DNA from 3 places in the Zobellella aerophila genome. Region 3 is predicted to be linked to each of the others. Evidence: predicted binding sites of a transcription regulator. Region 3 holds the regulator's gene; each other region holds the start of a gene.

Region 1 (8,016 bases), on a different contig from region 3:
GACGGCTACGCAAATTAGCGCGCATTGTAAAAGAAGCATTGCTGTTTGTCTTCTGGCCGACTCCGGGCCGACGACAAAATTTTATTAAAACAACTGGCCCTGGCCGGCCTGATGTCGACCGGGAAATTCGGCCAAAGGGTGGCCAAGGGTTTGCGCCAGATGGGCGGCCAAATCAGGTGCCTGGCGGTTATCGGCGGTATGGGCGAACAGATAAACTGCTTTGTCCTGTTTTAGCCAATGATTAATGTGCGGCAGCCAGGGTTTCCAGAAGGAACTGTTTCGTGCCGGCTCGGGATGGCCGATAAAACGGACAACCGGTGACGCACCGGTACTGATGATGTGCACCGGTACCCTGGGTTTTTTCGCCTGGGCCTCAAGCAGGGCGGGGGAGTCGGGCGGACAGGAAAACACCGGGCGCGAGTCCATGATAATGCGGTTGGCGCCATGGCGGATCAGCAGCCGGTTGAGCCGCCGTTCGGCCTCACCCTTGGCGAAAAACGCCGGGTGGCGGACTTCCACCCCATAGCTGAAGGAGGGCGGCAGGCCGGCCAGCAGCCGGTCCAGACCGTCGAGCTGCTCCGGCCCTGTCGCCCTGGGCAGTTGCAGCATCAGCGGCCCGAGCTTGTGGTGCAGGGGGGCCAGGTGGTTGATGAAATCCAGCGCCGCGGCCGTATTTTCCGCCAGTTGTCCCCGGTGGCTGATGGTGGCGGGAAACTTGAAGGTGAACCGAAACGCGTCCGGGGTCTGACTGTCCCAGCGTTGCAGGCTGGCGGTGTCGGGCACCCCGTAGAAGCTGGTATTGCCTTCTACCGTGTTAAACACGCAGCCGTAGTCGGCCAGGTGTTCGCCGGTTTTCAGACCCTTGCCCAGCAGTTGCCCGGGCCAGGCGGGATGGGACCATTGGCTGAGCCCCAGATATAACGGCATAAGGTTCCTTTGCAGTTCGCGGGCGGTTTAACGTCGGACAAAGGGCCAACTCCGCTTCCTCGCTGTAAATACATCCTGAGTACGCTCGAACGGTGCCATCCCTGGCGCCGACGGTCGGTGGAGTTGTTCCCTTTGTTCTCTAACTTGGCACAGAAGCTTGCGGGACAGGAGTCAGGGGCCGATTAGCAGACCTTCTGTTGCAGGGACGAAACAGAGAGCGTACACGGATGTATTCATAGCGTGTCTGCGTACGGTCCTGACCCCCGTCTTTACCTTGGCTTTTGGGCTCTTTGACCCTTTGCCATGTAAAACAAAAACATCCGATTTTACCGGCATTCGGGTTTTCCATTATACTAGCGCGCTATTTACTGACAAATTCAGTCCCGCGGCAAGACTCGACCGTGTGGCAACATCAAAGGAAGACATCCATGCGCACTATTTATTGCGGGCAGCTCAGCGCCGCCCAGGTTGGTCAGAGTGTGACACTGAGCGGCTGGGTTCATCGCCGCCGAGATCTGGGTGGTCTTATCTTTATCGATATGCGCGATCGGGAAGGCCTGGTACAGGTGTTCTTCGATCCGGACAAGGCCGAGGCCTATGCCAAGGCGTCCGAGCTGCGGGCCGAATTCTGCATCCAGATAACCGGCCAGGTACGTGCCCGTCCCGAGTCCCAGGTGAACAAGGACATGGCCACCGGCGAAGTGGAAATCTTCGCCCATGAGCTGGTGATCATCAACAAGGCCGCTCCCCTGCCGCTGGACTTCAACCAGAACAATACCGAAGAGCAGCGGTTGAAGTTCCGTTACCTGGATCTGCGCCGCCCCGAGATGGCCCGCTTCCTGAAAACCCGCGCCCAGGTCACCAGCCGGGTGCGCCGCTTCATGGACGAGCAGGGCTTCCTCGACATCGAAACCCCCATGCTGACCAAGGCCACCCCGGAAGGCGCCCGCGACTACCTGGTGCCGAGCCGGGTGCACAAGGGCCACTTCTATGCGCTGCCCCAGTCGCCCCAGCTGTTCAAGCAACTGCTGATGATGAGCGGTTTCGATCGTTACTACCAAATAGTCAAATGCTTCCGCGATGAAGACCTGCGGGCCGATCGCCAGCCGGAATTCACCCAGATCGATGTGGAAACCTCCTTCATGACCGCCGAAGAAGTGCGGGCCGTGATGGAGCAGCTGATCCGCGAATTGTGGCTGGATGTGGTCGGCGACGACCTGGGGACTTTCCCGATCATGAGCCATGAAGAGGCCATGCGCCGCTACGGCTCCGACAAGCCGGATCTGCGCATCCCCATGGAGCTGACCGATATTGCCGATCTGGTCAGGGAGGTGGACTTCCAGGTGTTCTCGGGCCCGGCCAACGATGCCAAGGGCCGGGTGGCCGCGCTCAAGGTGCCGGGCGGTGCCGCACTGTCGCGCAAGCAGATCGATGAATACGGCAAGTTTGTCAGCATCTACGGCGCCAAGGGCCTGGCCTGGCTGAAGGTGAACGAGGCCGCCAAGGGCCTGGAAGGCGTCCAGTCGCCGGTGGCCAAGTTCCTGAGCGAAGATATCGTTGCCGAACTGCTGGCCCGTACCGGGGCGGTCGATGGCGATGCCATCTTCTTCGGTGCCGACAGTGCCAAGGTGGTGAGTGACGCCATGGGGGCCCTGCGCCTTAAGCTTGGCAAGGAGCTGGGACTGCTGGAAAACGGCTGGAAACCCCTGTGGGTGATCGACTTCCCCATGTTCGAGGAAGACGAAGACCGCCTGTACGCCATGCACCATCCCTTTACCGCCGCCAAGGACGTCAGTGTCGCCGAGCTGGAGGCAGCCCCGCTGGGCGCGGTGGCCAATGCCTACGATATGGTGATCAACGGCTACGAAGTGGGTGGCGGCTCGGTGCGTATCCACAACAACGAGATGCAGCAGACGGTGTTCCGCCTGCTGGGCATCAACGAAGACGAGCAGCGCGAAAAATTCGGCTTCCTGCTCGATGCTCTCAAATACGGCACCCCGCCTCACGCGGGCCTGGCCTTCGGCCTGGACCGGCTGGTGATGCTGCTGACCGGTACCGACAACATCCGGGACGTGATCGCCTTCCCGAAAACCACCACCGCCTCCTGCCTGCTGACCGATGCACCCAGCCTGGCCACGGCGGAGTCGCTGGCGGAGCTGGCGATCAGTACCAAGCTGCCGTCAGCGGAACAATAAACCATGGCCTTCAAGCACCCCGAGTCGGTGCTGGTGCTGATCCATACCAAGGATCAGGTGTTGCTGCTGCAACGCAAGGACAACCCGGACTTCTGGCAGTCGGTGACCGGCAGCCTGGAGCCGGGAGAATTCCGTATGCAGGCTGCGGCGCGCGAGCTGGAAGAAGAAACCGGCTTGCGCCTGGATAACGGTCTGGCGCTGATCGATACCGGCCACAAGGTGCGCTTCGAAATTTATCCCCGCTGGCGGCACAGATACCGCCCCGGGGTCACCCATAACTGGGAATACGAATTTCGCCTGTGTGTACCCGAACCGCTGGAGGTGCAGTTGAGCGAGCATCTGGCCCAGGTCTGGCTGCCATTCGAGCTGGCCCGGCAACAGGCCAGCTCCTGGACCAATAAAGCGGCCATCGACAGGTTAATCAACATCAGCAAGAACGGAGAACAGATGTATGGCAGGTCATAGTAAATGGGCCAATATCAAACACCGTAAAGCGGCGCAGGACGCCAAGCGCGGCAAGATTTTTACCAAGCTAATCCGTGAGCTGACCACGGCGTCCCGGGAAGGCGGTTCGGACTCGGGCACCAACCCGCGGCTGCGGGCGGCCATCGACAAGGCGCTGTCCAACAACATGACCCGTGACACCATAGATCGGGCGGTTAAGCGCGGTGCCGGCGAGCTGGACGGCCAGGTGCTGGAAACCATCGTCTATGAAGGCTACGGCCCGGGCGGCACCGCGGTGATGGTGGAATGTATGACCGACAACCGCAATCGTACCGTGTCTGAAGTGCGCCATGCCTTTTCCAGGAGCGGCGGCAACCTGGGTACCGACGGCTCGGTCGCCTACCTGTTCGAGAAGAAGGGCGTGATTTCCTATGCCGACGCGGACGAAGAGACCGTAATGGAAGCGGCGCTGGAAGCCGGCGCCGAAGACGTGGTGGTCAATGACGACGGCTCCATCGATGTCTACACCCTGTGGGAAGAATTCGGCACGGTCAAGGATGCCCTGGATGCCGGCGGCCTGGTATCGGAAAATGCCGAGGTGACCATGATCCCCTCAACCAACGCCGAGCTGGATGAGGACACGGCGCCCAAGTTTATGCGGCTGATCGATATGCTGGAAGACCTCGACGATGTGCAGGAGGTCTACCATAACGGCGAGATCTCCGACGAACTGGCGGAGAAGCTGTAAGCCGGCTTGGATGCTCCAAAAGTAACAGGGTCGCCTCCACCGACACGCTTCAAGTACCTCTTTGTATCGCTCGGAAAATGCTTTCCATGGCATTTGACGGTCGGCTGAGGCGCTCCCTGTTGCTTTTTATCTACGTCGGAGTTGTCTTTGGTAGGAGCTATCAGGCGATACCGGCACTTTGAAGAGGGAAAAGGGTGTCTGCTCCGACGACCGTTGGCGCCATGGTCGAAAAAATGCTCCTGCATTTTCGACATTTCCGCCATCCATGGCGGTCAGAAGGCGCCGTTGAGCCCCCATGGAGGGGGTTACGGCGAGTCAGCGGAGTAGTGCCCTTTGCCCGACGGCGGACGGCGTTTTGTCATGGCGATAATTCTCGGTATCGATCCCGGTTCGCGTATTACCGGCTACGGTGTGGTACGCCATCTCGGCAACCGCATGGAATACCTGGGCTCGGGCTGCATCCGCATGAAGGATGAAGCCCTGGCGCCCCGGTTGAAGCGTATCTACGACGGGGTCAGCGAAATCATCCTGCAGTTCCAACCCGAGTTGTTCGCCATCGAGCAGGTGTTTATGGCCCGCAACCCGGATTCGGCCCTCAAGCTGGGGCAGGCCCGAGGGGCGGCCATCGTGGCGGCGGTCAACGGCAGCCTTCCGGTGGCCGAGTACTCGGCGCGCCAGATCAAGCAGGCGGTGGTGGGCATTGGCAGCGCCGATAAAAGCCAGGTGCAACATATGGTGTGCAAATTGCTGAACCTGCCGGGTATGCCCCAGGCCGATGCCGCCGATGCGCTGGCGGTGGCCCTGTGCCATGGCCATACCCAGCAAAGCCTGATCAGCATGGCCGGTCGGGTCAAGGGGGTGGTGCGCGGGCGCTTGCGCTGACTTCGGAGACTGGGGATTAGGGGCCTGGGATTGGAAAGGCTCGAGTCCCCAGTCCCCGTTCCCGAATCCCCGTTTTGAGACATGGATATTTATCCAGTTATTCATTATTCTTGGCGCAACACAGGTGAGCGGGGATACAGAGTGATAGGTCGGTTAAAAGGCATCATTATTGAAAAGCAGGCGCCCGAGATCCTGCTGGACGTCAATGGCGTGGGCTACGAAGTGACCTTGCCCATGAGCTGTTTCTACGAGCTGCCCAAGGTCGGCGAACCGGTGGCGGTGCTGATCCATTTCGTGGTGCGCGAAGATGCCCAGCTGTTGTTCGGTTTTAACACTAAGACCGAGCGGGCCCTGTTCCGGGAGCTGATCAAGACCAACGGCGTGGGCCCCAAGCTGGCGCTGGCCATCCTTTCGGGGATGACCGCCGACCAGTTTATCCATCATGTCGAACAGGGCGAAATCGGCGCCCTGGTCAAGCTGCCCGGTGTCGGCAAGAAAACCGCCGAGCGGCTGATCGTGGAAATGCGCGACCGGCTCAAAGGCTTTGGCGGCTATGATCTGTTCAACCCGGCTCCCGAGGGCGTCACCGGCGGGAGCGCGGTGGCCGACAACGCCCGGGATGAGGCGATCGCCGCCCTGCAGGCCCTGGGCTACAAGGGCAGCCAGGCCGAGCAGGTGATCAAGAAAGTACTCAAGCCTGAGATGGGCGCCGAGCAACTGATCCGCGAAGCCCTGCGGAGTATGGTGTAAGCCATGATAGAAGCGGATCGTTTTATCAATCCGGCGCCCCGCCGGGAAGAAGAAGTGATAGACAGGGCCATCCGGCCCAAGGCCCTGGCCGACTACCGGGGCCAGGATCATGTGCGCAGCCAGATGGAAATCTTTATCGAGGCGGCCCGCCGCCGGGAAGAAGCACTCGATCACCTGCTGATCTTCGGCCCGCCCGGGCTCGGCAAGACCACCCTGGCCAATATCGTGGCCAACGAAATGAGTGTGAACATCAAGACCACCTCGGGCCCAGTACTGGAAAAAGCCGGCGATCTGGCGGCCATGCTTACCAACCTGGAGCCGGGTGATGTGTTGTTTATCGACGAAATTCACCGCCTGAGCCCGGTAGTCGAGGAAATTCTCTATCCGGCGATGGAAGACTATCAGCTCGATATCATGATCGGCGAGGGCCCCGCGGCCCGCTCGATCAAGCTGGAGTTGCCGCCCTTCACCTTGATTGGCGCCACCACCCGCGCCGGCTCGCTGACCTCGCCGCTGCGCGATCGGTTCGGCATAGTGCAGCGGCTGGAGTTCTACCAGGTGGGGGATCTGGCCCATATCGTCAGCCGCAGCGCCGAAAAGCTGGGGCTGACCCTCAATCAGGAGGGGGCCCTGGAAATGGCCCGCCGCGCCCGGGGCACGCCCCGTATCGCCAACCGCCTGCTGCGCCGGGTACGGGACTTCGCCGAGGTCAAGGGAACCGGGGTGATCGATGGAACCATCGCCGCCCAGGCGCTGGATATGCTGGATGTGGACAAGCAGGGCTTCGATTACATGGATCGCAAGCTGCTCAATGCGGTGCTCGACAAGTTCCTGGGCGGCCCGGTGGGGCTGGATAACCTGGCCGCCGCCATCGGCGAGGAAAAAGAAACCATCGAGGACGTGATCGAGCCTTATCTGATCCAGCAGGGGTTCCTGCAGCGTACCCCCCGGGGCCGCATCGCTACCCCGCGTGCCTACCTGCATTTCGGCTTCGAGCTGCCCGAATCAAGGCCCGGGGACTAGGAACTGGTGATTAGGGACCAGGAATGGGTTCCCCACCCCCAATCTCCAGTCCCCGATCTCTTCCGGCACGACCGGGTCAGCGACTGTCGTGGCCGCGGGAGGGTGTCTTCTTTCCTAAATTCTACTCAGGTATAGTATCCGCATCTTGATAAGAGCTATTGATATTGAATGTCTGAATCCCGGTTTTACTGGCCGGTGCGGATCTATTACGAAGATACCGACGCCGGCGGCATAGTTTACAACGCTAATTACCTGAAATTTATGGAAAGAGCCCGCACCGAGTGGTTGCGGGCCTTAGGCATAGAGCAAGACCGGCTGCTGGCCGAGGGGGTGGCCTTTGTAGTCCGTCATCTGACGCTTGATCTGCGACGGGCCGCCCGTTTCAACGATCAATTAAGGGTGACGGTTGGCGTTAAATTACTGAAGCGGGTTTCTATTGTTTTTGAGCAAGAAATTCTGGATGATGCCGGCCATTGCCTGGCTAAGGGCGAAGTGGTGATCGCCTGTGTGGGTATTGCTCAAATGAAACCCTTTGCCATTCCTGAACAGTTAATGGGAGTATTGTCGGGTGCACGCTGAAATTTCGTTTATTGGTTTGTTTCTACAAGCCAGCCTGTTGGTCAAGCTGGTGATGTTGCTGTTGATGGCGATGTCTGTTTTATCCTGGGCCTTGATCATCAATCGACGCAAGACCTTGAATGCCGCCCGCATCGATGCGGATGTATTCGAAGAAAAATTCTGGTCCGGCTCCGATCTGAGCCGTCTGTATCAGGAAACCAATGCCAGGCGGGACGCGCTGGCGGGGATGGAGCAAATTTTTCATGCCGGCTTCAAGGAGTTTATTCGCCTGCAAAAGCAGGGCCGCCATCAGGAAAGCCTGCTGGAAGGGACCTACAGAACCATGAGGGTAGCCCTGTCCCGGGAAGTCGACCGGCTCGAGGCCAACCTCTCGCTGCTGGCGACCATCGGCTCGATCAGTCCCTATATCGGCCTGTTTGGTACAGTTTGGGGCATAATGAACGCCTTTATCGCCTTGGCAGAGGTACA
Region 2 (8,016 bases), on a different contig from region 3:
GGCAACAGACCCGGTTGTACCAGACGGCTCAGGCTACCGGCCTTGAGCAGGGCATCGGCCTGCTCGATATCCGGCGCGAAGAAGCGGTCCTTGTCGTAGTAGCTGACCTTTTCACGCAGGGTCTGACGGGCCAGCTCCAGGGTCGGTGTGGTCTTCAGGCCGCCACGGAAATCCAGGCCCTGACAAGCCGCCAGCAGCTCGATAGCCAGCACGCCGCGGCTGTTTTCCACCATGGGCCACAGGCGACGACCGCCGTTGGGAGCCATGGACACGTGGTCCTCCTGGTTGGCGGACGTCGGCAGGGAATCGACCGAGTGCGGATGCGCCAGCGCCTTGTTGTCGGATGCCAACGCCGCCGCCGTCACTTGGGCAATCATAAAGCCGGAGTTGACCCCGCCGTTTTCCACCAGGAAGGGCGGCAGGCCAGACATATGGGTATCCATCATCAGCGACACCCGGCGCTCGCTCAGGGAGCCGATTTCGGCAATCGCCAGGGCGATATTGTCCGCCGCCATGGCCACCGGCTCGGCGTGGAAGTTACCACCGGAGATGACGTCGTTGTCTTCGGCGAATACCAGCGGGTTATCGGACACCGCATTGCCTTCGATCAGCAGCACCTCGGCGGCCTGCCGCAACTGGGTCAGGCAGGCGCCCATCACCTGGGGCTGGCAGCGCAGGGAGTAAGGATCCTGCACCTTGGCACAGTGCACATGAGACTTGCTGATGTCGCTGGACTCACCCAGCACATGGCGGTAGCCGGCGGCGGCATCGATCTGCCCGGCTTGACCGCGCACCTCATGGATGCGGGGGTCGAACGGACGACGGGAGCTCAGGGTCGCTTCCACGGTCAGGCCACCGACCACGATGGCGCTGGCGAACAGATCTTCGGCTTCGAACAGGCCGCGCAGGGCGAAGGCAGTGGATACCTGGGTGCCGTTGAGCAGGGCTAGGCCCTCTTTCGGTGCCAGCGCCATCGGCTTGAGGCCGGCGATTTCCAGCGCCTGACCGGCACTGATGATTTCGCCCTGGTAACGGGCCTGGCCTTCGCCCAGCAGCACGCAGCTCATGTGCGCCAGCGGCGCCAGGTCGCCGGAGGCGCCGACGGAGCCCTTGGCCGGTATGCAGGGGTACACCTCATGGTTGACCAGGGCCATCAGCGCTTCCAGCACCTCCAGGCGGATACCGGAGAACCCCCGGGCCAGGCCGTTGATCTTGAGCACCATGATCAGCCGCACCAGCTCGTCGCTGACCAGTTCGCCCAGGCCGGTGGCGTGGGACAGCACCAGGGAGCGCTGCAGGGTTTCCAGATCTTCCGGCTTGATGCGGGTGTTGGCCAGCAGGCCGAAGCCGGTGTTAATGCCGTAAACGGTTCTGTCTTCGGCGACCATGCGGTTGACGCAGTCGACCGAGGCCTGAATGGTGCCGTGCGTGCTCGGATCCAGGCTCAGCTTGACCGGCTGCTCGTAGGCCTGGCGCATCTGCGCCAGGGTCATTTTTCCGGGGATGATAGTCAGAGTAGTCATCAAATCAGTCCTTATTTACCATGGGCAGGTCCAGGCCCTGCTCACGGGCACAATCAATAGCGATATCATAACCTGCATCGGCGTGACGCATCACCCCGGTACCCGGGTCGTTGCGCAGCACCCGGCCCAGACGGGCGGCGGCGGCGTCGGTGCCGTCGGCGACGATAACCACACCGGCGTGCTGGCTGAAACCCATGCCCACACCACCACCGTGGTGCAGGGAAACCCAGGTAGCACCGCCCGCGGTGTTCAGCAGGGCGTTGAGCAGAGACCAGTCGGAAATGGCGTCGGAACCGTCCTTCATGGCTTCGGTTTCGCGGTTGGGGCTGGTGACGGAGCCTGAATCCAGGTGGTCACGACCGATCACGATGGGCGCCTTCAGCTCGCCGTTCTTGACCATTTCGTTAAAGGCCAGCGCCAAACGGGCGCGGTCTTTCAGGCCAACCCAGCAGATACGGGCGGGCAGACCCTGGAAGGCGATGCGCTCGCGCGCCATGTCCAGCCAGTTGTGCAGGTGCGCGTCGTCCGGGATCAGTTCCTTGACCTTGGCATCTGTCTTGTAGATATCTTCCGGATCACCGCTCAGAGCTACCCAGCGGAAGGGACCTATGCCTTCGCAGAACAGCGGACGGATATAGGCCGGAACAAAGCCCGGGAAGTCGAAGGCATTCTCGACACCCTTCTCTTTCGCCATCTGACGGATGTTGTTGCCGTAATCGGTGGTGGCCGCGCCGCGGCTCTGCAGGGTCAGCATGGCCCGCACCTGGATGGCCATGGATTCCTTGGCGGCGTCGACGACGGCCGCTTCGTCTTTCTGGCGCATTTCGGCGGCGTATTCCATGGTCCAGCCCTTCGGCAGGTAGCCGTTCAGCGGATCATGGGCACTGGTCTGGTCGGTGACCACGTCCGGCACTATGCCGCGCTCGACGATCTCCGGGAAGATATCGGCGCAGTTGCCCAGCAGGCCGACGGAAACGGCTTCGCCCTTGGCCTTGGCTTCTTCGATCATCGCCAGCGCTTCGTCCAGGCTGTAGGCCTTCTTGTCGACATAACGGGTACGCAGGCGGAAATCGATACGGGTTTCGTCACATTCAACCGTGATACAGGAGAAACCGGCCATGGTGGCGGCCAGCGGCTGAGCGCCACCCATGCCACCCAGACCGCCGGTCAGTACCCAGCGGCCCTGGGCCACACCGTCGAAGTGCTGCTTGGCCATGGCGGCGAAGGTTTCGTATGTGCCCTGCACTATGCCCTGGGAACCGATATAGATCCAGGAGCCGGCGGTCATCTGGCCGTACATCATCAGGCCTTTCTTATCCAGCTCGTTGAAGTGCTCCCAGTTGGCCCAGTGGGGTACCAGGTTGGAGTTGGCGATCAGCACCCGGGGGGCGTCGACGTGGGTCTTGAACACCCCCACCGGCTTGCCGGACTGGATCAGCAGGGACTCATCGTCCTCGAGGCGTTGCAGCACTTCGATGATCTTGTCATAGCAATCCCAGTTACGGGCGGCCCGGCCGATACCACCGTATACCACCAGATCCTCGGGCCGCTCGGCCACATCCGGATGCAGGTTGTTCATCAGCATGCGCATCGCGGCTTCGGTCAGCCAGCTCTTGCAGATTTTATTGACGCCGGTCGGGGCTTTGATGACGCGGCTGGGATCATGGCGATTATTTTGTTGTGACATGGGGTGTCCCTCTTACAGTGTCAAGGTATGAATTAACCGAGCCGCCAACCGGGCCGTATGGCCATCAACGTCATACTCGGGGTTGAGTTCTGCCAGATCGGCGAGCCGTAACTTGCCGCTGGCTTTAATCTGTTCAATTAAAGGTTCAATCACATCCAGTGCCACCCCCCGGGCTGCCGGTGCGCTGACACCGGGCGCCTGGGCTGCGGGAAACACATCGATATCTATGGTCAGGTACAGGTGGTCGCATCCGCCGATAAAGGCATCCAGCCCGGCCTGCAGCTCGGGCAAACGGGCCTGAGTCATGGCCCTGTCTTCCCATACCAGTACCTGCAGCTGCTCGGCCTTGTTGAACAGCGCCTGGGTATTGGAGGCACGACTCACACCCAGACAGGCGTACTGGAAGGGCCAGCCTTTTTGCTCACAGGACTGGGCTATCTGGGCAAAGGGGGTGCCGGAGGACACCACGAAACCGGGATCGCGTAGATCGAAGTGCGCATCGAAATTGATGATGCCGATACGGGGGCTGACTTGCTGTTTGGCCAGATGTTGGGCCAGCCCGCTCCAGGAACCGAAGGCCACCTCATGGCCGCCGCCCATCACTATGGGCAGTTGCCGCTGCGCCAGGCACTCGGCGACCTGCCCGGCCAGGGCGACATGGGCCTGCTCCAGGGCTTCGCCTTCGCAGACCACATCACCCGCGTCATAGACAGGCGCCGACTGGTGCCAGGCCAGGCTCGCCAGCATCTTGCGCATGGCGGCGGGTCCTGCGGCGGCCCCCACGCGCCCCTTGTTGCGGCGTACCCCTTCATCGCTGCAAAAGCCGATCAGGGTATACCCCGGCTCGGCCGCCTGGCTGAACGGCTGTACCTGCTGGTGCCAGCGGGCGGTATTGGGCTCGGGATCAACCCGGCCTGTCCATGCGTTCATCTCCGGCTTCATGCCTTTACTCCTGCAAAAATACGTTGGGTTAACCGGGGCAGGCCCACGCTATAGGCCAGCTCGGCAGGATTCTTGGTATCCCACAGGCAGAAATCCGCCTGCAGCCCGGGAGCGAGCCGGCCCACTTGCTGCTGCAGCCCCAGCGCCCGGGCGCCGTGGGCTGTTACGCCGCGCAGCGCCTCAACCGGGGTCAGGCGGAACAGGGTGCAGGCCATGTTCAGCATCAGTTTCAGGCTGAACATGGGCGAGGTACCCGGATTGGCATCGGTGGCCAGCGCCATGGGCACGCCATAACGGCGCAGCAGCTCGATGGGCGGCAACTGGGTCTCGCGCAGCATATAGAAGGCGCCGGGCAACAGGGTGGCGACAGTGCCGGCTTCGGCCAGGGCCCTGACCCCGGCCTCGTCCAGGTATTCGACATGATCCACCGACAGGGCGCCGGCCCTGGCGGCGGCGGCGCTGCCACCCAGGTTGGACAGCTGCTCGGTGTGCCCTTTGATGGCCAGGCCATGTTCCTTGGCCGCGGCATAGACCCGCTCGCACTGCTCGACCGAGAAGGCGATGTTTTCGCAGAACACATCCACCGCATCGGCCAGGCCTTCGGCGGCCGCCGCCGGGATCATTTCCTTACACACCAGCTCGATATAGCCGTCGGCGTCCTCTTTATATTCGGGAGGCAGCGCATGGGCGCCGAGCAGGGTGGTTTGTACCCGCACCGGCAGCTCGGCGGCCAGTCGACGCGCCACCCGCAGCATCTTCAATTCGTGTTCCAGGCTCAGGCCGTAGCCGGACTTGATTTCGACCGTGGTCACGCCGTCCGCCATCAACGCCTGCAGTCGGGGTTTGGCTGCCTCGAACAGCTCATCTTCAGAGGCCGCGCGGGTCGCGCGCACCGTGCTGATGATACCGCCACCTGCGCGGGCTATCTCTTCGTAGCTCTTACCTTCCAGCCGGGCTTCGAACTCGCCGGCCCGGTTGCCACCGAACACCAGATGGGTGTGGCAGTCGACCAGCCCCGGGGTCACCAGGGCACCGGCCACATCGATACACTCGAAGCCGGACCGGTCAGCGGCGCTCAGCTCGCTCATCGGCTTGAGCCAGGCAATCTGTGCGCCTATTACCGCCATGGCCATCGGCTGCTCTTCGGTGTTTAAACCATCAAACAGGGTCGCGTTAAGCCAGAGTGTGCTGTCGGTGCCTTGCTTCATCGTTAAGCTCCTCGTTCATTTGTATATACATTCATTCATCAACACCGGTTAAGCAAGTAAAATATCGCTTAAATTCATTAAAAGGTGATTTTGATCACAGCTTGTTGCAATGATCAGTTAACAAAGCCAACCTTTTTGTATATACATTAAACGCGTCCAATATCTAATCTAAAGGAGGGACCGCAATGAACCAGGTAACGGAGCAGACTCGCCCCCAAGGCAAGGCCATAGGCCGACTGCTGGGCCTCAGCGCCATAGGTATATTTATCTTTTTTATTCCCATCAGCCTGCAGGGTAAGCAAAGCATCCCCCTGGATCATATGGTGGGCTGGCTGCGCGGCGCCCTGGGCGATACCGGTGCCGCCTGGTACGCCATGGCAATGATACTGGCCGGCGCCGTCTATCCGCTGATCACCGGCCGCTGGCGGGAAAGTATCACCGACAAGGTGTTCCTGCTGCTGAAATGGTTGGGGCTAGCCGCCGGCGTCATGGCGGTCACCGGGGCCGGACCGGCGATACTGCAGGCTCCGGACATGCTGCCGTTCCTGTTCAACAAGCTGGTGATCTCGGTCGGCCTGATCGTGCCCATCGGCTCGGTGTTCCTGGCCTTCCTGGTCGGCTATGGCCTGCTGGAAGCAATCGGCATACTGGTACAGAAGCTGATGCAACCGATCTGGCGCACCCCCGGCCGTTCCGCCATCGATGCGGTGGCCTCCTTTGTCGGCAGCTACTCCATCGGCCTGCTGATCACCAACCGGGTGTACAGCTCGGGTCATTACTCGGCACGGGAAGCCGCCATCATCGCCACCGGTTTTTCCACCGTCTCGGCGACCTTTATGATCATCGTCGCCAAGACCCTGGATCTGATGGATATCTGGAACCAGTATTTCTGGCTGACCCTGCTGATCACCTTTATCGTCACCGCCATCACGGTGCGGCTGCCGCCGCTGTCCACCATGGACAACCATGCCCGGCACCGGGAGCCGGAGTGTGAGGACGGTAATCGTCTGGGTGTCGCCTGGCAGAATGGCCTCGAAGTGGCCGAGCAGGCTCCCAGCCTGGGCAAGAATATCGTCGATAACTTCAAGGATGGCCTGGTGATGACCATCAGCATACTGCCGTCCATCATGTCGGTCGGCCTGCTGGGCCTGCTGATCGCCAAGTACACGCCGCTGTTTGACTGGCTGGGTTACCTGTTCTACCCGGTCACCTGGCTGTGGGGTATCGAGGATGGCATGGCCCTGTCCCGCGCCACCGCCGCCGGGCTGGCGGAAATGTTCCTGCCGGCGCTGCTGATGGCCGAGGCCGACTTCATCGCCCGCTTCGCCGCCGGCGTGGTGTGCGTATCCTCGGTGCTGTTTTTCTCGGCTTCCATCCCCTGCATACTGGCTACCCGCATCCCGCTGAAAGTCGGTACCCTGGTGATCGTCTGGTTTATCCGCGCGCTGTTAAGCCTGCTGCTGGCCATTCCCACCGCCATGCTGGTGGCAAGCTGACAATCAAAACGGGCGCCGCCGTACCCGCGGCGGCGCTTCTTGCCCCTCACCGTATTTCTTCAGGATAAAATCCGACCGGTTAACCGCCAATCGGGATACCCGAACTGCGAACGCCGGCAAAGGGGGCTATTTGGGCTGGTTCCCATCTCCTCTTGCCGCTAAGATGGTGTTTTTTATAAGAGAAACCGTCATGGCCCTGAACGCCACCCTGCACAAGGTCCGCATGAATATCAGCGACCTGCACCGTCACTATTACCAAGAGCACAGCCTGACCGTTGCCCGTCACCCCTCCGAAACCGAAACCCGGCTGATGGTACGACTGCTCGCCTTTATGCGTCATGGCCATGAAGATTTAAGTTTTACCAAGGGATTGTCGACCGACGACGAGCCTGAACTGTGGCAGAAGTCGCCTGATGGCCGCACCCTGCTGTGGGTCGAGCTGGGTGAGCCCAGCGTCAAGCGCATCAAACAGGCCCTGTCCCGGGCCGAGCAGGTGGTGATCTACAGCTATGGCGGACGCAGCGCCCTGGAATGGTGGAACAAGCATCGGACTGAGCTGGGCCAGCTGCCCAGATTGCAGATTTTTCATCTGACCGATCCCCAGCCGGCGCAGCTGGCAGAGTTATGTACCCGCTCGATGGACCTCTACGCCACCCTGCAGGAGTTCGAGCTGCAGCTGACCGACGGTGAGCACAGCCTGGATCTGCAGCTGACCCAGTGGCGCTGAGGCTTACCCCAACTTAAGGGTCGATCTGAGTTTATAGCGATCACCCGGGTGCCAGAGCCGGGCAAAACTGACCAGCTGATGCAGTGACCAGGTGCGCCGGCTGACCAGCAGGCAGGGGATTTCCGGCTTGACCTTCAGCCACTCGCCGATTTGTGCGGGGGCTATCCTGGCCTCCACTATATGTTCCAGATCGGACAGCGGGCAGTTCTGCACCAAAAAAGCATTAGGCGTCATCTGGCTGAAATCGCAGGACAGGTAATCGGGCACCAGCACCGGGTTGACGAAGCGCTCCTCGACTTGGATCGGCACCTCGTTCTCCTTATGCACTATCACCGAGTGATAGACATTGGCATTAAGCCGCATGCCCATCTGCAGGGCAATTTCCTCGTCTGCCCGGCGATTTTCCAGCAGGATCACGCTGTTGCTGTAGCTA
Region 3 (8,016 bases):
CCGCCTGGTGGTCGGCAACCGGCTGGACACCGCTTGGGAATGGCTGGCGCTGGGGGGAGGGCTGGTGTTTCTGGCCCAGCTGTTCCATGCACAGGTAACGCGGCCGTTTAAACTGCTGGCCGAACGGGGAGGCAGTTTCGCCCTGCCGGCGCCCGAAGAGAAACCCATGCTTTTCCGCTTGCTGACCCTGCTGGTGCTGGCCGGGCTGATTATCTGGCCCTTTATCGGCTCCCGGGGAGCGGTGGATCTGGCTACCCTGACCCTGATCTATGTCATGCTGGGCCTGGGGCTGAACGTAGTGGTCGGGCTGGCTGGCCTGCTCGATCTCGGCTACGTGGCCTTTTATGCGGTAGGGGCTTACAGCTACGCCTTGCTCAATGCCTACCTGGGGTTCGATTTCTGGACCTGTCTGCCGATTGCCGGTGGCCTGGCGGCCCTGTTCGGCTTCCTGCTGGGCTTTCCGGTGCTGCGCCTGCGCGGAGATTATCTGGCGATAGTGACCCTGGGGTTCGGCGAGATCATCCGTATCCTGCTCAACAACATGACCGAGTTGACCGGCGGCCCCAACGGCATCGCCGGCATTCCCAAACCCACCCTGTTCGGGCTGGCGTTTGAGCGCAAGGGGGACAGCCTGTTCCACGAGTTTTTCAACATCAGTTACAACTCGGGATACAAGGTGATCTTCCTCTATCTGCTGGCGCTGGGGCTGGTGGTATTCACCATCTTTATCATCAATCGCCTGCTGCGCATGCCCCTGGGACGGGCCTGGGAGGCGCTGCGGGAAGATGAGATCGCCTGCCGCTCCCTGGGGCTGAATCCAACCCTGATCAAGCTGACCGCCTTTACCATAGGCGCGGCTTTCGCCGGCTTTGCCGGCAGCTTCTTCGCCGCTCGCCAGGGCTTCATCAGCCCGGAATCCTTCGTGTTTATCGAGTCGGCGATCATCCTGGCGATCGTGGTGCTGGGGGGGATGGGTTCACAGATCGGCGTGGTGCTGGCGGCGATCGTGATGACCATACTGCCGGAGCTGACCCGGGAATTTAATGAATACCGCATGCTGCTGTTCGGGCTGCTGATGGTGTTGATGATGATCTGGCGGCCACAAGGGCTGCTGCCCATGCACAGACCCCATATGGAGATGAAGTCATGACCGACCTGTTAGCCGTGTCCGGCCTGACCATGCGTTTCGGGGGCCTGGTGGCCGTGGATCAGGTGGCGCTGACCATGAAGGAACGGCAGATCGTTTCTGTTATCGGCCCGAATGGTGCCGGCAAGACCACCATCTTCAACTGCCTGTCGGGTTTCTACAAGCCGTCGGGCGGGACAGTCCACTTCAGGGGGCAGGCCATCCAGGGCCTGCCCGGGCACAAGATAGCCCGGCTGGGGATGGTGCGTACCTTCCAGCATGTACGGCTGTTCAAGGAAATGACGGTGCTGGAAAACCTGCTGGTGGCCCAGCACCGTCTGCTGAACACCAACTTTATCGCCGGCCTGTTGAAGACCCCCGGCTTTCGTCGGGCCGAAAAAGAGGGGCTGGAACGGGCCCACTACTGGCTGGAGAAGGTCAGGTTGACCGAGTTTGCCAACCGGACCGCCGGCAACCTGGCCTATGGTCAGCAACGGCGCCTAGAAATTGCCCGTTGCATGGCTTCCAGGCCCGAGCTGTTGATGCTGGATGAGCCGGCGGCGGGCCTGAACCCCAATGAAACCGATGAACTGGACAGGTTGATCTGCGACTTGAGAGATAACGACGGAGTCAGTGTGTTGTTGATCGAGCATGATATGAAGCTGGTGATGGGCATCTCGGATCATATCTATGTGGTCAACCAGGGCCGGCCCCTGGCCGATGGTACCCCGGGGCAGGTGCAAAATAATGCAGAGGTCATCAAAGCCTATCTGGGAGAAGCTTAATCATGCTGAAAATTGACAATATTTCCGCCAGCTACGGCAAGATTCAGGCGCTGGAAAATGTCAGCGTGGAGATCGGCAAAGGTGAAATAGTGACCCTGATCGGCGCCAATGGTGCCGGTAAAACCACCTTGCTGATGTCGATTTGTGGCGATCCCAAGCCGACCCAGGGGCGGATACTGTTTGAAAATAAAGAGCTGAACAGCCTGGATACCGCCACCATCATGCGCAAGGATATCGCCATAGTGCCGGAAGGGCGGCGCATCTTCGCCCGGCTGACCGTGGAAGAGAACCTGCATATGGGCGCGTTTTTTGTCGATAAGAGCGAGCATGCCGGCTTGCTCGCGGAGGTGTACCGCCTGTTTCCCCGCCTGAAGGAACGGATGAAGCAGCGGGCCGGCACCATGTCCGGTGGTGAACAGCAGATGCTGGCCATCGGCCGGGCGCTGATGAGCAAGCCGCGCATGCTATTGCTGGATGAGCCGTCCCTGGGCCTGGCCCCCATCATCATCGCCCAGATCTTCGAGACCATAGCCCGCCTGCGGCAGGAACAGGGCATGACCATCTTCCTGGTGGAGCAAAACGCCAACCAGGCGCTGAAGCTGGCCGACCGGGGTTATGTTCTGGAAAACGGCCGTATCGTGCTGGCCGATACCGGTGCCGCACTGCTGGTCAACAAGCAGGTGCGGGAGGCTTACCTGGGAGGGTGATGCCAAAAGCCGAGAGATTGGGTACACTGCTGCAAAGTTTTCAAGGAGTGCATCATGGAGCAGTTTGCCCATATCTCGGTCGATGAGGCCAGCGCCATGCTGGCCGAAGGTCGTGCCCGTCTGGTTGACATCCGGGATCCCCAGTCATTTGCCCTGGCCCATGCCGAAGGCGCCTTCCATCTGACCAACGACAGCCTGGTCGGCTTTACCAATGAGGTCGAGTACGACACCCCGGTGATCGTGGTGTGTTACCACGGCATCAGCAGCCAGGGGGCGGCCCAGTTTCTGATCAATCAGGGTTATGAGGAGGTCTACAGCCTGGATGGCGGCTTTGAGGCCTGGCGGCGGACCCAAGCCGTCGTTGCTGGCTGATGAAGCAGTTGCTGGTGTTGGATGATCCCCGTCGAGCCCAGGCCTTTGTGGATTATTTGAACGATATCGGGCTGAAATGCGAACTGACCCTGGATGATGACCATAATGCCACTCTCTGGCTGGTCAATGAATCCCGTTATCAGGAGGCGTTGCTGGAAGTGAAGCGCTTCCTGGCCGAGCCTCTGCACCCGCGCTATCAGGATGCCGCCTGGCGCCAGGGCGACACCCATATCCATTTCAGCCCGGATCCGAGTAAGCCCGGGCTGGCCGGTGACCTGCTGCGCCGGACCGGACCGGTCAATATGCTGGTGTTATTGGCCTGTGCCGCCGTGTATGCCCTGAGCTGGCTCGGCCTGCCCCTGTTCGGTGTGTTGTCTTTTCCGGCCGATCCGTCCCGCCTGCTGGGCTGGGAATTCTGGCGAGCCTTCACCCCGGCATTGATGCATTTTTCACTGCTGCACCTGCTGTTCAATCTCTTCTGGTGGTGGTATCTGGGCGGCATGATCGAGCGGCGGCTGGGCCACGGCAAGTTGCTGTCGTTGCTGTTGCTGGCGGCGGTGCTGTCGAACTTTATGCAGTTCTGGGCGAGCGGACCGCGCTTTGGTGGTTTGTCCGGCGTGGTGTACGCGCTGGTTGCCTACACCTGGTTAAGCGGACGGCTGACCCCGGCCAGGGGCATAGGCCTGCCCGACGGTATGGCGGTGTTTATGGTGGTCTGGCTGGTGCTGGGCTTCGCCGATCTGCTGGGGATCCCGATGGCCAATATGGCCCATTTGGGTGGCCTGCTGGTGGGCCTGCTGCAGGCTTGGCTCGATCGGAATAAAGCGGTGCTGTCCTGAATCAGGAGTGCGGCGCTGTTCTTTAGTTTTTTGCCGAATCGTTGTTGTTTATGTTTCAGGAATTCACGAGTGATTAAGCGAGCCGATCAAGGGTGGCACTGGTTGACGGGTCAGGAATTGCCTGAGTTGTCTCCTCTACTGACAGACTGGCTGTATGACAGAGGTTCGATGACCGAGCGGCTCCGGCGTCATTGTCGGGACTTTCGCGTAGTGGTGCGGGCCCAGGCCGACGATGTGATGCTGGAGCCGGCCCTGGCTGAACGGCTGGGGGGTGTCCGGGGATTCTGTCGGGAAGTGCTGCTCTGTTGCGATGGCGTGCCCTGGGTTTATGCCAGCTCCCTGTATTCAGGCGCCAGCCTGGAAGCCTGCCCGGAATTGGCCGGACTGGGGCAAAAGGCGTTGGGTGAGCTGTTGTTTGAACACCCCGGGCTGGCGCGCAGCCAGTTTGAGTTTGCCGGTCTGGGCCATGAGGCACGGGTGGCGCTGGCCCAACGCATCGAGCTGCCTCTGGCGGCGGACTTTCCCCTGTGGGGCCGGCGTTCCACCCTGCAGGCCGGTGGTGCCCGGGTGTTGGTCACCGAGCTTTTCCTACCCCAGGCCCAGGCCTATCAGGAGCAACTATCATGACGACCATGACGCGTCCGCGCTGGCGTGCCTATATGGCGCTGGCGCGACTGGATAAACCCATTGGCACCCTGCTGTTACTCTGGCCCACCCTGTGGGCCATCTGGATTGCTGGTCAGGGGCGTCCGGATCCCTGGGTGCTGCTGGTGTTTGTGGTGGGGGTGTTTTCCATGCGTTCGGCGGGCTGTGTGATTAATGACTTTGCCGACAGGAAGATCGATGGCCATGTCAAGCGCACCCAGGCCCGTCCCCTGGCATCGGGCGAGCTGACGGCACGCCAGGCTCTCGGCTTGTTTGTCCTGCTGGTGTTGGCTTCCTTTATGCTGGTATTGACCACCAACAGCCTGACCATCAAGCTGGCCTTTGCCGGCCTGGGGTGGGCGGCGCTCTATCCCTTTATGAAGCGGGTTACCCATTTACCGCAACTCTTCCTGGGTATCGCTTTTTCCTGGGGGATCCCCATGGCTTTTGCCGCCCAGAGCAATGCCCTGCCGGTCGGGCTGTGGCTGCTGTTTGCCGCCAACCTGACCTGGACGGTGGCCTACGATACCATGTACGCCATGGTGGACAGGGACGACGATCTGAAGATAGGCGTCAAATCCACCGCCATTCTGTTCGGCCGGCGCGACAAGCTGATCGTCGGCCTGCTGCAGCTGGCTACCCTGCTGCTGCTGCTGTGGGCCGCCCAGGTATTCGCCCTGGGCGGCGCCTTCTATTGGGGCTTGCTGGCGGCGGCGGCGTTGTTTGTCTATCAGCAGCGGCTGATCAGGGACAGGGAAAGGATGGCTTGTTTCCAGGCCTTCCTGAACAATAACTATGTCGGCCTGACGATCTTCGCCGGCCTGATCCTGGCCCTGCTGTAACCATCCATGTTGTCCGGCCAGCCAGTTGGCCGGTTTATCCCTCCCGTCTGGAAATGTCCGCCGGGCATTTAGCCCTTGCCCTCCTGAATTTACTGGATATACTGACAGTTAGCTGTATAAAAAAACAGGTCTCATGATGAAAACCCTTACCCCTCGCCAAACCCAGGTTCTGGATATTATCAAAGCGCATATGCAACAAACCGGTATGCCGCCCACCCGCGCCGAAATCGCCAACATCCTAGGGTTTCGTTCCGCCAATGCCGCCGAAGAGCATCTGAAGGCCCTGGCCAAGAAAGGGGTGATCAGCGTGATGCCCGGCACCTCCCGCGGTATCCGCCTGCTGCAGGAGGAGGAGCCGGAGGTGGTGAACCCGGATAGCGGGTTGCCCCTGATCGGCCGGGTCGCCGCGGGTGAACCCATCCTGGCCCAGCAGCATATCGAAAGCTATTACCAGCTGGATCCATCGCTGTTCCGCCCCCAAGCCGACTTCTTGCTGCGGGTAAGCGGCATGAGTATGAAGAACATCGGTATCATGGACGGTGACTTGCTGGCGGTACACAAGACCCAGGATATTCACAACGGGCAGGTGGTGGTGGCCCGGCTTGATGACGAGGTCACCGTCAAGCGCTTCCAGCGCAAGGGCAACCAGGTCAGCCTGCTGCCGGAAAACGAAGAGCTCTCGCCCATCGAAGTGGATCTGCGCCAGCAGGAGTTGATTATCGAAGGCCTGGCGGTAGGCGTTATTCGTAACAGCGAAGGTTTTTGAACCGGGCCTGAACCTGTCCGAGGGGGCGGCTCAGTCCGGCCCTTGGGCTCCCCGTTGGTAAGCACTCAACTCCCGGCATGGTTATGCCGATCTTCTTTCCGGCTTTGTCGTACGGCTCCCACTTTTTTCTCCTTTCATTTTTTACATTTTTTAAATCAATGCTTTACTTATGATGAGCTGAACCATGGATGCGGTTGTTCAGTTAGCACTGACTCTCTTTTGAGTGCGCCAAAAATAAAGGAATAAAAATTTGGGGGTGCGTGTGAAGCTGCTTTTATTGCTCTTGTCCTTGCCGACGAGTCTGCCGGTTTTGGCAAATTCTCGCTTTAATATGACGCCGGGGGTCACCGATATCAGCCGGCAGGTCTACGACCTGCATATGACCATACTGCTGATCTGCGTGGTGATCGGCATCCTGGTGTTCGGGGCCATGTTCTGGGCCATTATTCACCATCGCAAATCCAAAGGGGCGAAGGCGGCGCAATTTCATGAGAGTACCAGGGTTGAAATTCTCTGGACCCTGATCCCGTTTCTGATCCTGATCGCCATGGCGGTGCCCGCCACCCGTACCCTGATCGCCATGGAGGACCCCAGCCAGTCTGATCTTACCGTCCAAATTACCGGCTCCCAGTGGAAGTGGCATTACCGTTACTTCGATCAGGGTGTCGAATTCTACAGCCTGCTGGCTACCTTGCCGCAGGAGATCAACGGTAGCCTGAGCAAGGCCGGTAATTATCTGCTGGAGGTGGATCGGCCCCTGGTATTGCCGACCGATCGCAAGATCCGTTTCCTGATCACCTCCGACGATGTCATCCATTCCTGGTGGGTGCCGGCGTTTGCGGTCAAGAAAGACGCCATTCCCGGTTTTATCAACGAGGCCTGGACCCGGATCAACACCCCGGGCATGTACCGGGGTCAGTGCGCCGAGCTGTGCGGCAAGGACCATGCGTTTATGCCGATAGTGGTGGATGCGCGCGAGCCTGAACAGTTTGCCCAGTGGCTGGCGCAAACCAAGACCCGGCAGGCAGAGGCCAAGGCGGCGGAACAGGCCTTGGCGGCGATGGAGATGACCCGGGATGAATTGATGAGCCTGGGGGAGCAAGTATATCTGCGGAGCTGCGCCGCCTGTCATCAGGCCGGTGGCGAGGGACTCCCGGGGGCCTTCCCGGCGTTGAAAGGCAGTGAACTCATCCTGCAGGACAGGGCGGCCCATATCGACGTAGTGCTGCACGGCAAGGCGGGAACCGCCATGCAGAACTTTGACAAACAGCTGGCGCTGAAAGAGCTGGCTGCGGTGATCACCTATGAACGCAACGCCTGGGGCAATGATACCGGTGATCTGGTGCAGCCCGGGGATATAGCTGCGGCACGGCAGGGACAATAGGGGGCAGGGATGACACAGCAAGACAGGACACAAACGGCCGATGGGCATCTGGAAGTCGAACATGCCCATCATGGCCCGGCCAAGGGTATAGGCCGCTGGCTGTTTACCACCAACCATAAGGACATCGGCAGCATGTATCTGCTGTTCAGCCTGACCATGTTCCTGGTTGGGGGCAGCATGGCCATGGTGATCAGGGCCGAGTTGTTCCAGCCCGGGCTGCAGCTGGTGGAGCCCAATTTCTTTAACCAGATGACTACCATGCACGGCCTGGTGATGATTTTCGGGGCCGTGATGCCGGCCTTTGTCGGCTTGGCCAACTGGATGGTCCCGATGATGATAGGCGCACCGGATATGGCGCTGCCGCGGATGAACAACTGGAGCTTCTGGATATTGCCGTTCGCCTTTGCGCTGATGTTGTCATCCCTGTTTATGCCGGGTGGAGGCCCCAACTTCGGCTGGACCTTCTATGCGCCCCTGTCCACCCATTATTCTCCCGACAGCACCGGCCTGTTCGTGTTCTCCATCCATATCATGGGGATCAGCTCGATCA

Evidence for each region. Region 3 encodes LexA, which represses DNA repair genes until DNA is damaged. Its sites were predicted from a motif close to ANCTGTNTNNNNANACAGNT; they were not measured.
Region 1: a site for LexA is predicted at 5,276-5,295, ahead of ruvA (Holliday junction branch migration protein RuvA). Genes of this name have one in related genera too.
Region 2: a site for LexA is predicted at 5,490-5,509, ahead of hutI (imidazolonepropionase). Genes of this name have one in related genera too.

What each region holds. Positions count from the first base shown of each region.
Region 1 is NZ_BAABCX010000001.1:1,356,505-1,364,520, reverse strand. It holds gene ABD806_RS06340 (DUF72 domain-containing protein) at 85-927, opposite strand; gene aspS (aspartate--tRNA ligase) at 1,356-3,122, shown strand; gene nudB (dihydroneopterin triphosphate diphosphatase) at 3,126-3,587, shown strand; gene ABD806_RS06325 (YebC/PmpR family DNA-binding transcriptional regulator) at 3,574-4,314, shown strand; gene ruvC (crossover junction endodeoxyribonuclease RuvC) at 4,675-5,196, shown strand; gene ruvA (Holliday junction branch migration protein RuvA) at 5,338-5,946, shown strand; gene ruvB (Holliday junction branch migration DNA helicase RuvB) at 5,950-6,969, shown strand; gene ybgC (tol-pal system-associated acyl-CoA thioesterase) at 7,138-7,548, shown strand; gene tolQ (protein TolQ) at 7,538-8,016, shown strand, end outside.
Region 2 is NZ_BAABCX010000006.1:47,837-55,852, reverse strand. It holds gene hutH (histidine ammonia-lyase) at 1-1,523, opposite strand, end outside; gene hutU (urocanate hydratase) at 1,528-3,210, opposite strand; gene hutG (formimidoylglutamase) at 3,223-4,140, opposite strand; gene hutI (imidazolonepropionase) at 4,149-5,360, opposite strand; gene ABD806_RS15915 (YjiH family protein) at 5,546-6,856, shown strand; gene ABD806_RS15910 (YaeQ family protein) at 7,047-7,583, shown strand; gene hutC (histidine utilization transcriptional repressor HutC) at 7,587-8,016, opposite strand, start outside.
Region 3 is NZ_BAABCX010000003.1:228,923-236,938, forward strand. It holds gene ABD806_RS12600 (high-affinity branched-chain amino acid ABC transporter permease LivM) at 1-1,150, shown strand, start outside; gene livG (high-affinity branched-chain amino acid ABC transporter ATP-binding protein LivG) at 1,147-1,911, shown strand; gene ABD806_RS12610 (ABC transporter ATP-binding protein) at 1,914-2,618, shown strand; gene glpE (thiosulfate sulfurtransferase GlpE) at 2,673-2,990, shown strand; gene glpG (rhomboid family intramembrane serine protease GlpG) at 2,990-3,829, shown strand; gene ABD806_RS12625 (chorismate--pyruvate lyase family protein) at 3,899-4,456, shown strand; gene ubiA (4-hydroxybenzoate octaprenyltransferase) at 4,453-5,316, shown strand; gene lexA (transcriptional repressor LexA) at 5,453-6,082, shown strand; gene coxB (cytochrome c oxidase subunit II) at 6,393-7,466, shown strand; gene ctaD (cytochrome c oxidase subunit I) at 7,476-8,016, shown strand, end outside.